One region of the Lysinibacillus sp. NPDC059133 genome, then DNA from elsewhere that is predicted to be linked to it. Evidence: riboswitches for the same ligand, from Rfam matches in the RefSeq annotation. Region 1 holds a riboswitch; each other region holds the start of a gene.

Region 1 (3,687 bases):
CGTGTTATTAAACAGGAACTACTTGACATTAAAAAGCGCTTTGCAGAGCCACGTCGTTCAAAAATCGAACAAGAAATTGAAGAAATCAAAATTACGTTAGATGTCCTTGTCCCAAGTGAAGAGGTCGTAGTGACTGTCACAAAGGATGGCTATATTAAGCGTACATCTACACGTTCACATGCAGCTTCGAATGGTCAGGATTTTGCGATGAAGGATTCCGATTATTTGTTATATGAAGAAAATTTAAATACGCAGCATCATCTATTGCTATTCACAAACCGAGGCAATTATATTTATCAGCCTGTCCATGAGCTACCAGATATTCGTTGGAAGGATCTTGGTCAGCATATTTCAAGTATTGTGCCGACCGGAGAAGATGAATCTATTATTGCTGTATACGGTTTTGAGACATTCGAACAGGCTAATACGTATATTTTAACGGCTACGAAAGATGGACAAATTAAACGCTCATCTGTAGCAGATTATGCTGTAACACGCTATTCGAAACCGATAAAAACGATGAATGTCAAGTCGGGAGATGAAATGATTTTTGCAGGTATCGTGACGGACGAGGTAGAACTAATGTTAACGACAGATACTGCCTATGCTATTCGTTTCCCAATGGAGGAATTACCAGTAACGGGTGTGAAAACGGGCGGCGTCAAAGGGATTACGCTGAAAGACGGAGAAGCATTAGTCGGTATCAATGTTTTACCGCCAAATGACACGGCCTATGTGGCGATTGTCACGCAGCGCGGTGCGGTGAAGAAAATGAATGTAGCCGAGGTAGAGCTGGCTAGTCGTGCAAAACGCGGCTTAAAAGTATTAACAGAGTTAAAAGCGAACCCACATCGTATCGTGGCTGTAGTTAAGGTAACTGGTGGGGAACAGCTAACGATCGAGACGGAAAAAGGCGTGCAAGAGATTCTTGACGTACAAGCATTAACGCGAGCAGATCGACACTCCAACGGCTCCTTTAAAGTAGATATAGCTGCTGACGGTGCCATTTCACATGTGTTCACGGTCAAAAAAGAAGAAAAGTAAAATTAGTTTTCTAGCCCAGCTCCTTTTGAGAGCTGGGCTTTTTTTAGTAAATTGAAACCAATCAGCTTTGTGCTTTGGTGTGGCTGTTTAATAATAATTCAGCGCTATCGGTAAACAGCCACTTGTCATTTCGTGATAGATATGGGTATAATAATCACGAAAAGTTCATATGGAAAGAATGTAGGGGGGCTGGTAGTTGCCAGCTGAGATTGTGTCCGATAGACGCTGACCCTTTGAACCTGATTTGGCTCGTACCAGCGTAGGGAACATCTATTCAAAAAAAGAAAGTTTTTGATACTGATTGTAAAACGTCTGGGAGGAATCCTGGGCGTTTTTTTATGTTTTCAGACTTTTGTTGCATGCACATACCTTACGTGTAAACAGACCGTGAACGGTTTCTGCTGGTAAAGACATTCATTCATGAACACTTTCACACTACTTACTTGGAGGATTCAACATGAAAAAATGGTTATTGATCCTGATGGCTGCACTTTTAACATTAGTGGGTTGTAGCGAAAAAGAGGCTAAAAAGGATGCTAAAGGGTTAACAAAAGTATCAGTCGTTCTTGATTGGACACCGAATACAAATCATACCGGTTTATATGTAGCGGAAAAGCTTGGCTACTTTAAGGATCAGGGCTTAGATGTTGATATTTTATTACCTGGCGAAACCGGTGCAGATCAGCTTGTGGCATCTGGGAAGGCTCAGTTTGGCGTAAGCTATCAGGAAGGAATTACACAGGCTCGTGTGCAGGATGTACCTTTAGTATCGATTGCAGCGATTATTCAACATAATACTTCTGGCTTCGCATCTATTGCATCGAAAGGGATTTCGTCACCAAAGGATTTTGAAGGTAAAACATACGGTGGCTGGGGTGCACCACTTGAAAAGGCTGTACTACAATCACTTATGCAAACAAAAAATGCGGATATTAATAAGTTAGATATCGTCAATGCTGGTGATTTAGATTTCTTCACAATGATGAAAAAAGATATTGATTTTGCGTGGATTTATTATGCATGGACAGGTATTGAAGCAGAACTTCGTGGCGAAAAGCTAAACATGCTTTATTTAACAGATTATAGCGAGCAGTTAGATTATTACACACCTGTACTTGCTACAAATGAAAAAATGATTAAGGATGATCCTGAGACGGTCAAAGCATTTGTCGCTGCTGCAGCAAAGGGCTATGAATATGCGATAAATCATCCAAATGAAGCAGCTGATATTTTACTAGAAGCGGTACCTGATTTAGATAAGAACCTTGTGCATAAAAGTCAGGAATGGCTAGCAGATAAGTATCAAGACGACGCTGCACAATGGGGCGAGCAAAAGCTAGCTGTCTGGGAAAATTACGCGAAATGGATGGCCGACAACAAAGTTTTAGAGGGCGAATTTAACGCAGAACAAGCATTTACAAACGACTTTTTACCGAAAAAGGAGACAAAGTAATATGGCAAACTCATTAATAAGTGTACAAATTATACCGAAAACTGAAAAATATGAGGATGTGATCCCATATGTCGATGCAGCGATTGCGGTTATCGACGCTTCAGGAGTTAAATATGAAGTTCACCCACTAGAAACGACAATGGAGGGTGAACTATCGATTTTGCTACAAATCATTGAAAAAATGAATGACAAGATGATTGAGCTGGGCGCGATCAATGTCATCACGCAAGTGAAAATTTTATATCAGCCATCTGGTATTACAATGGGTACATTGACGGAGAAATACCAGTGATGAAGCAAGCTTTCAAACAAGGAAGGACGATAATTTTTATCGCCTTCCTCTTATTCATATGGGAACTAATTGTCCGTTTTGCTGATACTCCACATTGGCTTTTGCCTGCACCGAGTGCCATTTTGAAAGAAGGTTTTCAATCGTATGAGACGTTTGTGCCACATGCTTTAGCGACTGTTCAATTAGCACTTCTAGGTCTTGCCATCGGGATATCATTTGGGCTAACGGTTGCTGTGCTATTACATCGTTTTACGTTTGTCAGGGAGCTATTTTATCCTATTCTCATTATGTCGCAGAATATCCCTATACTTGTCCTAGCACCGTTATTAATCATTTGGTTTGGCTTCGGTTTATTGCCAAAGCTCATTATTATTTGTCTTGTGTGCTTTTTCCCTATTGTTATTTCGGCAATGGATGGCTTTCGTCAAACTTCGCCTGAGCTGAAGCATTATTTTGAGATGATTGGTGCAACGAAAGCACAAACCTTTTGGAAGCTTGAATGGCCTTATGCGTATCCAGCGATTTTTTCAGGCATAAAGATTGCGGCAACCTATAGCGTCATGGGGGCTGTCATTGCGGAATGGCTAGGTGCGAAAATGGGGATTGGTGTTTATATGACATTAGCACAATCTTCATTTCGAACGGATCGAGTATTTGTAGCGATTTTTGCCATCGTATGTTTAAGTTTACTATTATTTAGTGCTATTCGACTTTTAGAAAAATTTGTTGTGAAGGGGAGAGGACGCCATGCTAAGTATTCAAAACATTGATAAATCCTTTGATGCTCTTCCTGTCATTTGTAATTTATCTTTTGAGGTGAAGGACGGGGAATTTGTGGCGATTATTGGTCCGTCAGGCAGTGGAAAAAGTACACTCTTTCAATTAATTGGCGGTGTTT
Region 2 (3,687 bases), on a different contig from region 1:
ATACAACCGTAGTATTTAACAGCACCATTAACCGGAACACGCATTTTAGTTGAACATGAACCATCTAAAACGATTGAATTTGCAGAGTCAAATCCCAATTGTGTTAAATGATTTTTGAGCACACCAACATTTACTTTTGAACCAATATTATGAGAAACAATCAGATAAGCTTTGCCTTTTGTATTATCCCACGCTAGATTGCTCTTTTGTAAAATTAGAAAATTTTTCTGTGATAAGAAAAATTTATCTTGTAAATAATGTGTATAAATGTAATGATTGATGATAGTAATAAAATATTACTATCATTTTTAAGTACTACAGATTTGGAGGGGCAGACATGACCACTATAATGAATTCATTTGGTTTTCTAAGTTTTAAATTAGCGGAGGCTTTAGAGGAAAATCTCGAGCAATATATTAGTGAAAAATTTCAAATGAAATCCAGAGAAGTCGGGATTATGATGGCTGTAAAAGACAAAAAACTTAGCCAAATTCAAATAGGACAGATGCTAAAGTTGGATAAAAACAGTGTCCGCTTTTTTATCGATGATCTAGAAAGAAGAGATTATGTTTATAGGGAGAAAAATCAAGAAAATAGAAGAGAGAATTTAATAGGCCTTACGGAGCAGGGTGGAAATTTGGCAGAACAATTAATGAAGACCCTTGCGATTTCTGAGAATGAAGTTTTAAATGTACTTTCATTGGAAGAAAAAGAGCAATTGAAAAGCATTTTGACAAAAGTATATGAAAATCGTGAATAGGGTTTAACTTTTTTCAGCAACCTGCTGAAAGAAGTTAAACCCTCCGGACGCAATTATGCCGAGGCATAATTGATAACCTTATCAAATAACAAGAAAGAGTGATGACAGATGAAAGCAGTAAAGGTTATGGAAGAATATTTAAGAAGAGCACAAGAAGAGGGCCAAGATTTATCCGATATGTATGCAGATCATGGGGAATTGAAAAATTTTAAAGGTCAAACTTTTAAAGGGAAAAAAGAAATACAGAACTTTTACATGTCACCTATGCCGAAAGGCTTTAAATTAACGATCCAAAATATTGAAGGCGATGATATAGAATGTAGCGCAATTGTTTCAACAACTTGGGATGGTTTACCAAACCCAGTGATTCTGGAAGAGAAGCTGATTCTTGAAAATGAAAAAATAAAATCATTTATGATGAATCCAAAATAAAAGGAGAAGGTAGCTATGTCATTAAATCCTAATAAAAATCCTCTTCCTACGCCTGAAAGAGACACGAAATATTGGATTGGAGTAGTATCTCTTAATCATGTTCAAAAAGGGGTTGAGGGAGGATTCGGCCAGTTATGTCATGGTAAAGAGAGACCTTTGAAACGAATGCAAAAAGGAGATTGGATCATTTATTATTCTCCTAAAAACAGTCTAGATGGTAACGAGCCTGTAAGAGCATTTACCGCAATTGGAAGGATAAAGGACGAGCGAATATACGAGTTCCAAATGGCAGAAAATTTTATTCCTTTTAGAAGAGATATAGACTTTTATAAAGAAGCAAAGGCTGTACCAATAAAAAGGATCTTAGATTATTTAGAATTTGTAGAAGATACATCGAAATATGGCTATAAATTCAGGTTTGGTCATTTTGAAATAAGTAAAAAAGATTTTTTATTAATTGCTCATGAAATGGGATTACCATTGAAGTATGAATGAATTTAGTTGGAACAAAAAAACGTTACTTTTTTAATTAATTATCATTAAGAAGTAACGTTTTTTAATATTATTTAAGCAGAGTGTGTAGGTTAGTTACAAATACAGTCTTACGCAAATTGCTAGCAATGACAATGCCTAACATAGCACCAATAGTACTTGAGGTTAAAAAGGCTGGCATGAAAAATAAAGAAGCAACGGATGTTCCCATTACTAAATGCGCGTAAGGTACTGCAATGAGAGAGGCAATAATACCTGTTCCAAACATTTCACCGACACCTGTTAGCCATTGCTTGCAGCTGTATTTATAGGCAAGAGCTGCACATAAAGCACCAATGACACTGCCAGGTATAGCTAATAATGAGCCTGTGCCTGTTAAAATACGAATAATAGCTGTGACAAAGGCGACCATAACAGTAGGCACTGGTCCAAGAATGATAGCGCCAATAACATTTATAGCATGCTGTACAGGATAGGCACGCGCAATTCCCGTTGGTATGGATACGAAGGTAGAACCTGCTACGGCAATTGCTACTAATAAGGCCATGATTGTTAATTTTCGAATTGACATAATCTCCACTCCTTTTTAGTATTTTAGTGAATTGCTGATAAACCAGACAAAAAAGCCGCTTCCTTAAAACAATAGGAAGCGGCCTTGCATTTAATAGTAAAAAGCAAGTGTCGACACTTCCCTCCGCTAGTGTGAACTAGATCAGGTTCAAAGGGTCCGTATATGATAATATACGTCTCAGCCTTTTAAAGACTCCCCTAGTGGTAATTAATAGAACTTTTGGTTTTTCACATATTAATGTAGCATACTACTAAAAATAGTCAATAACTTTTCAGACTATTTTGTATCAGGATGCATAAGATGTGGTGCTTTTTTCATTGTCCAAATAAGGGCAAGGAAGAAACAAGCCATTAAAATAATAGACCCGAATATATAAGGACTGTTCATATTCCAATCGAATAATATACCTGCTAAAGCTGGACCAATCATATTACCAAGACTCATATAAGCATTGTTTAGACCAGCTGCATAGCCCTGTTCATTCTCAGCAAGCTTTGAAATCAATGTGTTGACAGCTGGGCGAATCAATGTCGTAGCTGTAGAGAAGATTGTCGCTACAATTAAAATAAGTGCAAAACCAGATGCGAATAATATTAAGAAAATCGAAACGGCTGCAATAAATAAATTGACTAACACTACTTTCATTTCGCCGAAGCGATTAAACAGCGGTGTAATAACAAACATCTGTACAACAACACCAAAAGCGCCGCCCATAACTAAAATAATAGCGATATCAGTAGGTGTGTAATTAAACTTCTCTGTCACAAATAATGATAATGTTGTTTGGAAGTTAGCAATCCCAAAAGAGAATACAAGCATGATGATTAGCATGACAAAATAAGGCATTCGGACTGAACGGGCCATCTGTTTTGCAAGATTATCCTGCTTCTGCGCTTTTTTCGCAGTGTTCGGTTTTGTAGCAGGTAATAAAAAGAACGATAAAATAGCTGCTAAGATAGCTGCACATCCAGCAGTATAGAATGGAAAATGCAAACTAACTTTTGAGAGGAATCCACCGATACCTGGTCCGATCATGAAACCCAAGGACATTGCTGCCCCTAGCATACCCATACCTTTTCCTCGTTCCTCATACGTTGTGACATCTGCTACAAAAGCCATTATAGGAGGAGCTACAAATGCAGAACCAAGACCACCTAAAAAGCGTGCCAAGAAGAGCATCCATACATCTGTAGAAAGCCCGAAACCAATTTGTGCAAGTCCTGTTACGATAAGACCGAAAATAATGAGATTTTTTCGACCGTATTGATCCGAAAGATTCCCAGCGATTGGAGAAAATACGAATTGTGCAAAGGCGAACGTTGCAATCAACATACCAAGTACTTGTCCTGCAGCACCAAATAGTTTTAAATAATCAGGCATGACAGGAATAATAATTCCGATACTCCCCATTGCGATAAACATATTAAACATT
Region 3 (3,687 bases), on a different contig from region 1:
ATCTTAAGACGCTTCAAGCATTGAAGCAGGCGATAGCTGATATAGGTTCACAAAAGGTTGCCTTACAAACTGCATGGAATCTCAGTCAACAAAATCTGCAATCTGCTAAGGAAGCAGCAAATAATGCTAGAATGACCGTAGAAATTGCGAAACAGGCTTTTGAGGAATTAAAGCTGAAAATGGATGAAAAGCGCGAGCAATTTTCAGTAAGTATGACGGAAGCAGGCTTTGAAAGCTATGAAGAATTTGCTACTGGGAAGCGTAGCGTGTTGCAAATAGAAGCTTTACGGAAGGCTTGCAGTGATTATGCATTGCAAATCCACACATTACAAGTACAAATTGCTGAGGGAACGAAGCATCTTAAAGGACAAGAGAAGCAAGATTTAACGGCGATGGAAGAAAAGTTAGAGATGCTTCGTGTCACATATGAGGAAGCCTTTAAAGTATTGCAACAGATCGAAGGATTTGCGAAAGCTTGCGCAGACTTTATCGAAAAAGTAGAGGAAGCGGAGCTGGAAATACGCTTACTTGAAAAAGAAGCGGGACAAGTTAAGGAACTTTATGCAATGTTAAATGGACAAAATGCGAAAAAACTGTCCTTTGAACGTTATATTCAAATCAATTATTTAGATAAAATTACAGAGGCAGCGAATGTCCGGCTTTATCATTTATCTAATGGTCAATTTGAGCTCCGACGTTCAGATCGATTAGAAAAGCATGCTAAGCAAAGTGGGCTTGGGCTAGATGTGTATGATGCCTATACGGATCAATTACGAGATGTGAAAACATTATCAGGGGGAGAAAAGTTTAATGCGTCTTTAAGTCTTGCCCTTGGTATGGCAGATGTCATTCAAAGTTTTCAAGGTAATATCCGCATTGAAACAATGTTTATTGATGAGGGCTTTGGTTCTCTCGATGAAGAAGCGTTAAATAAGGCGATTGATACGCTTATTGATTTACAGGATTCCGGACGCATGATTGGCGTCATTTCACACGTTGCAGAGTTAAAAGCTACAATGCCTGCAGTGTTGCATGTTGAAAAAACAATGAACGGTCATAGTCAAACATATTTTGAAGTGAAATAAAAAAGAGGCGTATTTCCGTTGTATGGGAAATACGCCTTTTATCACTTTTTAGTTACGTTAGGATTTGCTCCTTTTTTTACAGCGATTACTTTTTTTACAATTGGAATAACGATAGGTGCTAATTTAACGGCGGTTTTGACAACTTTAGATACTTTCACAAAATAACAGCTCCTTTTAGTACTATCTGTCCAAGGTTGAATGAAAACTTATCGGATAACGCGAACAGCTTGAATAATATTCCAAATGACGATACCTATTGAAACAAGAATGTAAATTGCGAATGAACCTAACCAAATGATAAGAAAATTACTGCTACCTGAATCTGGTTCAAAAGTGTTGAATGATAAAGTTGAGAAAATAAAGACTGCAAAAAATATAATTCCAAACGCTACTGGGATTAAATGTGATATTAGTGCTCGAATAGAGTGACTCTTTACGTCGCTATCTTTTGTAACAAAGTAAACGACTAATGGCACAATAAAGGGTGCGAATAAAATACTGAGATAACTAAAGGCAGATAAAATTTTTTGGTTCTCCATAGTTGTACCTCCTTTTTTAATATTTACGCATGAAAAACAGCAAAGTTTCAAAAAATTAATGTAGAAGAGGTTGTAATCGTTACAGTGTTTGCGTACAATGAGGTTGTTCAACAAAATTAAGATGTAACGACCACAAGGGGAGCTGATGATGTCAGCTGAGACTGGGCACGAAATGCCTTGACTCTTTGAACCTGTAAGTTAACGCTTGCGTAGGGATGTGGATAGAAACCGACACTTTGACGATGTGAGGCTCTGTCCTGGCATCGTTTTTTTATCTTTATGACGCCAGACAGGGACATATTTGCTCACTGATTTCTATTCCTGTTCTTGTATCCTACATCGGAACAAAGGAGAGAATAATGATGGACAATAAAAAACTTTTAATGCTTGTGGAGATTGCGATATTCGCAGCGATTGGTCTTGTGCTTGATCAGGTTTCCTTTAAAGTATGGGCACAAGGAGGCTCTGTTAGTCTAGTGATGGTGCCAATAATTTTAATAGCATTCCGCTGGGGCCTTATTCCAGGCATGACAACAGGTTTACTCATTGGTGTTATGCAAACAATGTTTGGTGCCTATATTATACATTGGCTTCAAGGAACACTTGATTATGGTGTTGCCTTTACAGTAGTAGGCTTGGCGGCCGTTGTGCGTGGACCAGTGCTTGAGGCTGCAAAAGATTTAAACAAAAAGAAAATGGCGCTTTATATTATTTTAGGAACTGTATTAGCGGGCTTTTTACGTTATGCAGCACATACTATTGGAGGCGCCGTATTTTTCGCAGAATATGCTGGCGATCAAAACGCATGGATTTATTCAATTATCTATAATGGAACATATATGCTACCAGCAACGATTTTAACAGCGATTGTCGGTGTTCTGTTATTTACGGCAGCCCCTCAATTAATGCAACGAAAATCATAACTATTTTGCCCTTCACACGAGTGGAGGGTTTTATTTTATTGTTAGAAATTGAGAAAGTGAAGAAAGGGATTCAACAATTAAGTGAATCAGAAGCTAAAGCCCTTTTATTAATTACGTATGAAAAATTGGATACTGCAATAAATGGAAGTGGCGACGATGAATTTATCCAACAAACGGCAAGAGATTTATATGATTTTTATTTAAAGATTTCAAAGAGTGAAGAATTGAAAAAATAAGAAATCTTTATTGGCTACGAGGGCTTTAGTTCAATAAGAATCAAACAACTTTATTAATGATTTTTAAGTACAAACACCTTTTAAATGTATAGAAATTCATCAACTTTAAAGAGCCTTATTACACTAGATGTAGCAAGGCTCTTATAAAACAATGTTCATAAGAAAAGCCACAAAACGTTGATTTCACAACGTTCGTTTCTAAACTTTCATTTGGGAACGTTATTTGTATGTTTTTGTATAGATTAATCATTAAATCAGTTTCGAATAAATAACCATTGTTAATGGGATTGATGTAACCATAATACAAAATAAAATAGTTAAAACTTGTGTGGCACTTAAAGTGTTAGGTTCTAGTGCTCCAACTATTAGAAATAGAATTGTAATTGCCGCAAATAACGTAAAATAATTTGCTGTCATACTCTTGCCTATAATTTCTTTTGTACGCTCATCTTTTGGATATAAATGTGGTGATAAATATGCCATCATTAATGCACTTGTTCCTAAGAAAAAACACATAATGGCTTCTGAAAATTGACCATTTACAATATCTGAGTAATTTAGATAAATCCCCATTGGAATCATAATAATAGCTAAAAATAAGAATGCCAACTGATTTTTACGTGCTTTATTCATTCAAAATCCCCCCCTCATATATAAATATATCTTCAATCTTACAGTTGAAAATTTCTGCTAATTTAAAGGCTAAAATAATAGACGGGTTATATTTCTCTTTTTCAAGTGAAATGATGGTTTGTCTAGAAACAGAAAGTTTTTCTGCTAATTGGTCCTGCGTCATATTATGTTGAGCTCGTAAAACCTTAATATTATTTTTGATAGTAAAGCCCCCTTTAATGTAAAGTTAGTTTTACTTTAAGTAAAGTTTACTTTACATTCTTATGAAAAA

The links. Region 1 has a riboswitch for thiamine pyrophosphate ahead of ACFXN8_RS03955 (ABC transporter substrate-binding protein). Riboswitches for the same ligand answer to the same signal wherever they lie in the genome.
Region 2: another riboswitch for thiamine pyrophosphate. It lies ahead of thiW (energy coupling factor transporter S component ThiW); the one in region 1 lies ahead of ACFXN8_RS03955 (ABC transporter substrate-binding protein).
Region 3: another riboswitch for thiamine pyrophosphate. It lies ahead of thiT (energy-coupled thiamine transporter ThiT); the one in region 1 lies ahead of ACFXN8_RS03955 (ABC transporter substrate-binding protein).

The regions. Positions count from the first base shown of each region.
Region 1 is NZ_JBHZDH010000004.1:126,360-130,046, reverse strand. It holds gene parC (DNA topoisomerase IV subunit A) at 1-1,044, shown strand, start outside; TPP riboswitch at 1,217-1,327, shown strand; gene ACFXN8_RS03955 (ABC transporter substrate-binding protein) at 1,502-2,497, shown strand; gene ACFXN8_RS03950 (thiamine-binding protein) at 2,499-2,789, shown strand; gene ACFXN8_RS03945 (ABC transporter permease) at 2,789-3,559, shown strand; gene ACFXN8_RS03940 (ABC transporter ATP-binding protein) at 3,537-3,687, shown strand, end outside.
Region 2 is NZ_JBHZDH010000034.1:21,001-24,687, forward strand. It holds gene ACFXN8_RS17015 (MarR family winged helix-turn-helix transcriptional regulator) at 338-760, shown strand; gene ACFXN8_RS17020 (ketosteroid isomerase family protein) at 887-1,192, shown strand; gene ACFXN8_RS17025 (EVE domain-containing protein) at 1,208-1,687, shown strand; gene thiW (energy coupling factor transporter S component ThiW) at 1,755-2,255, opposite strand; TPP riboswitch at 2,357-2,464, opposite strand; gene ACFXN8_RS17035 (MFS transporter) at 2,532-3,687, opposite strand, start outside.
Region 3 is NZ_JBHZDH010000021.1:27,707-31,393, forward strand. It holds gene ACFXN8_RS13030 (AAA family ATPase) at 1-1,085, shown strand, start outside; gene ACFXN8_RS13035 (magnetosome magnetite crystal formation protein family) at 1,292-1,624, opposite strand; TPP riboswitch at 1,750-1,857, shown strand; gene thiT (energy-coupled thiamine transporter ThiT) at 1,987-2,547, shown strand; gene ACFXN8_RS13045 (hypothetical protein) at 2,586-2,783, shown strand; gene ACFXN8_RS13050 (hypothetical protein) at 3,033-3,416, opposite strand; gene ACFXN8_RS13055 (helix-turn-helix transcriptional regulator) at 3,409-3,618, opposite strand.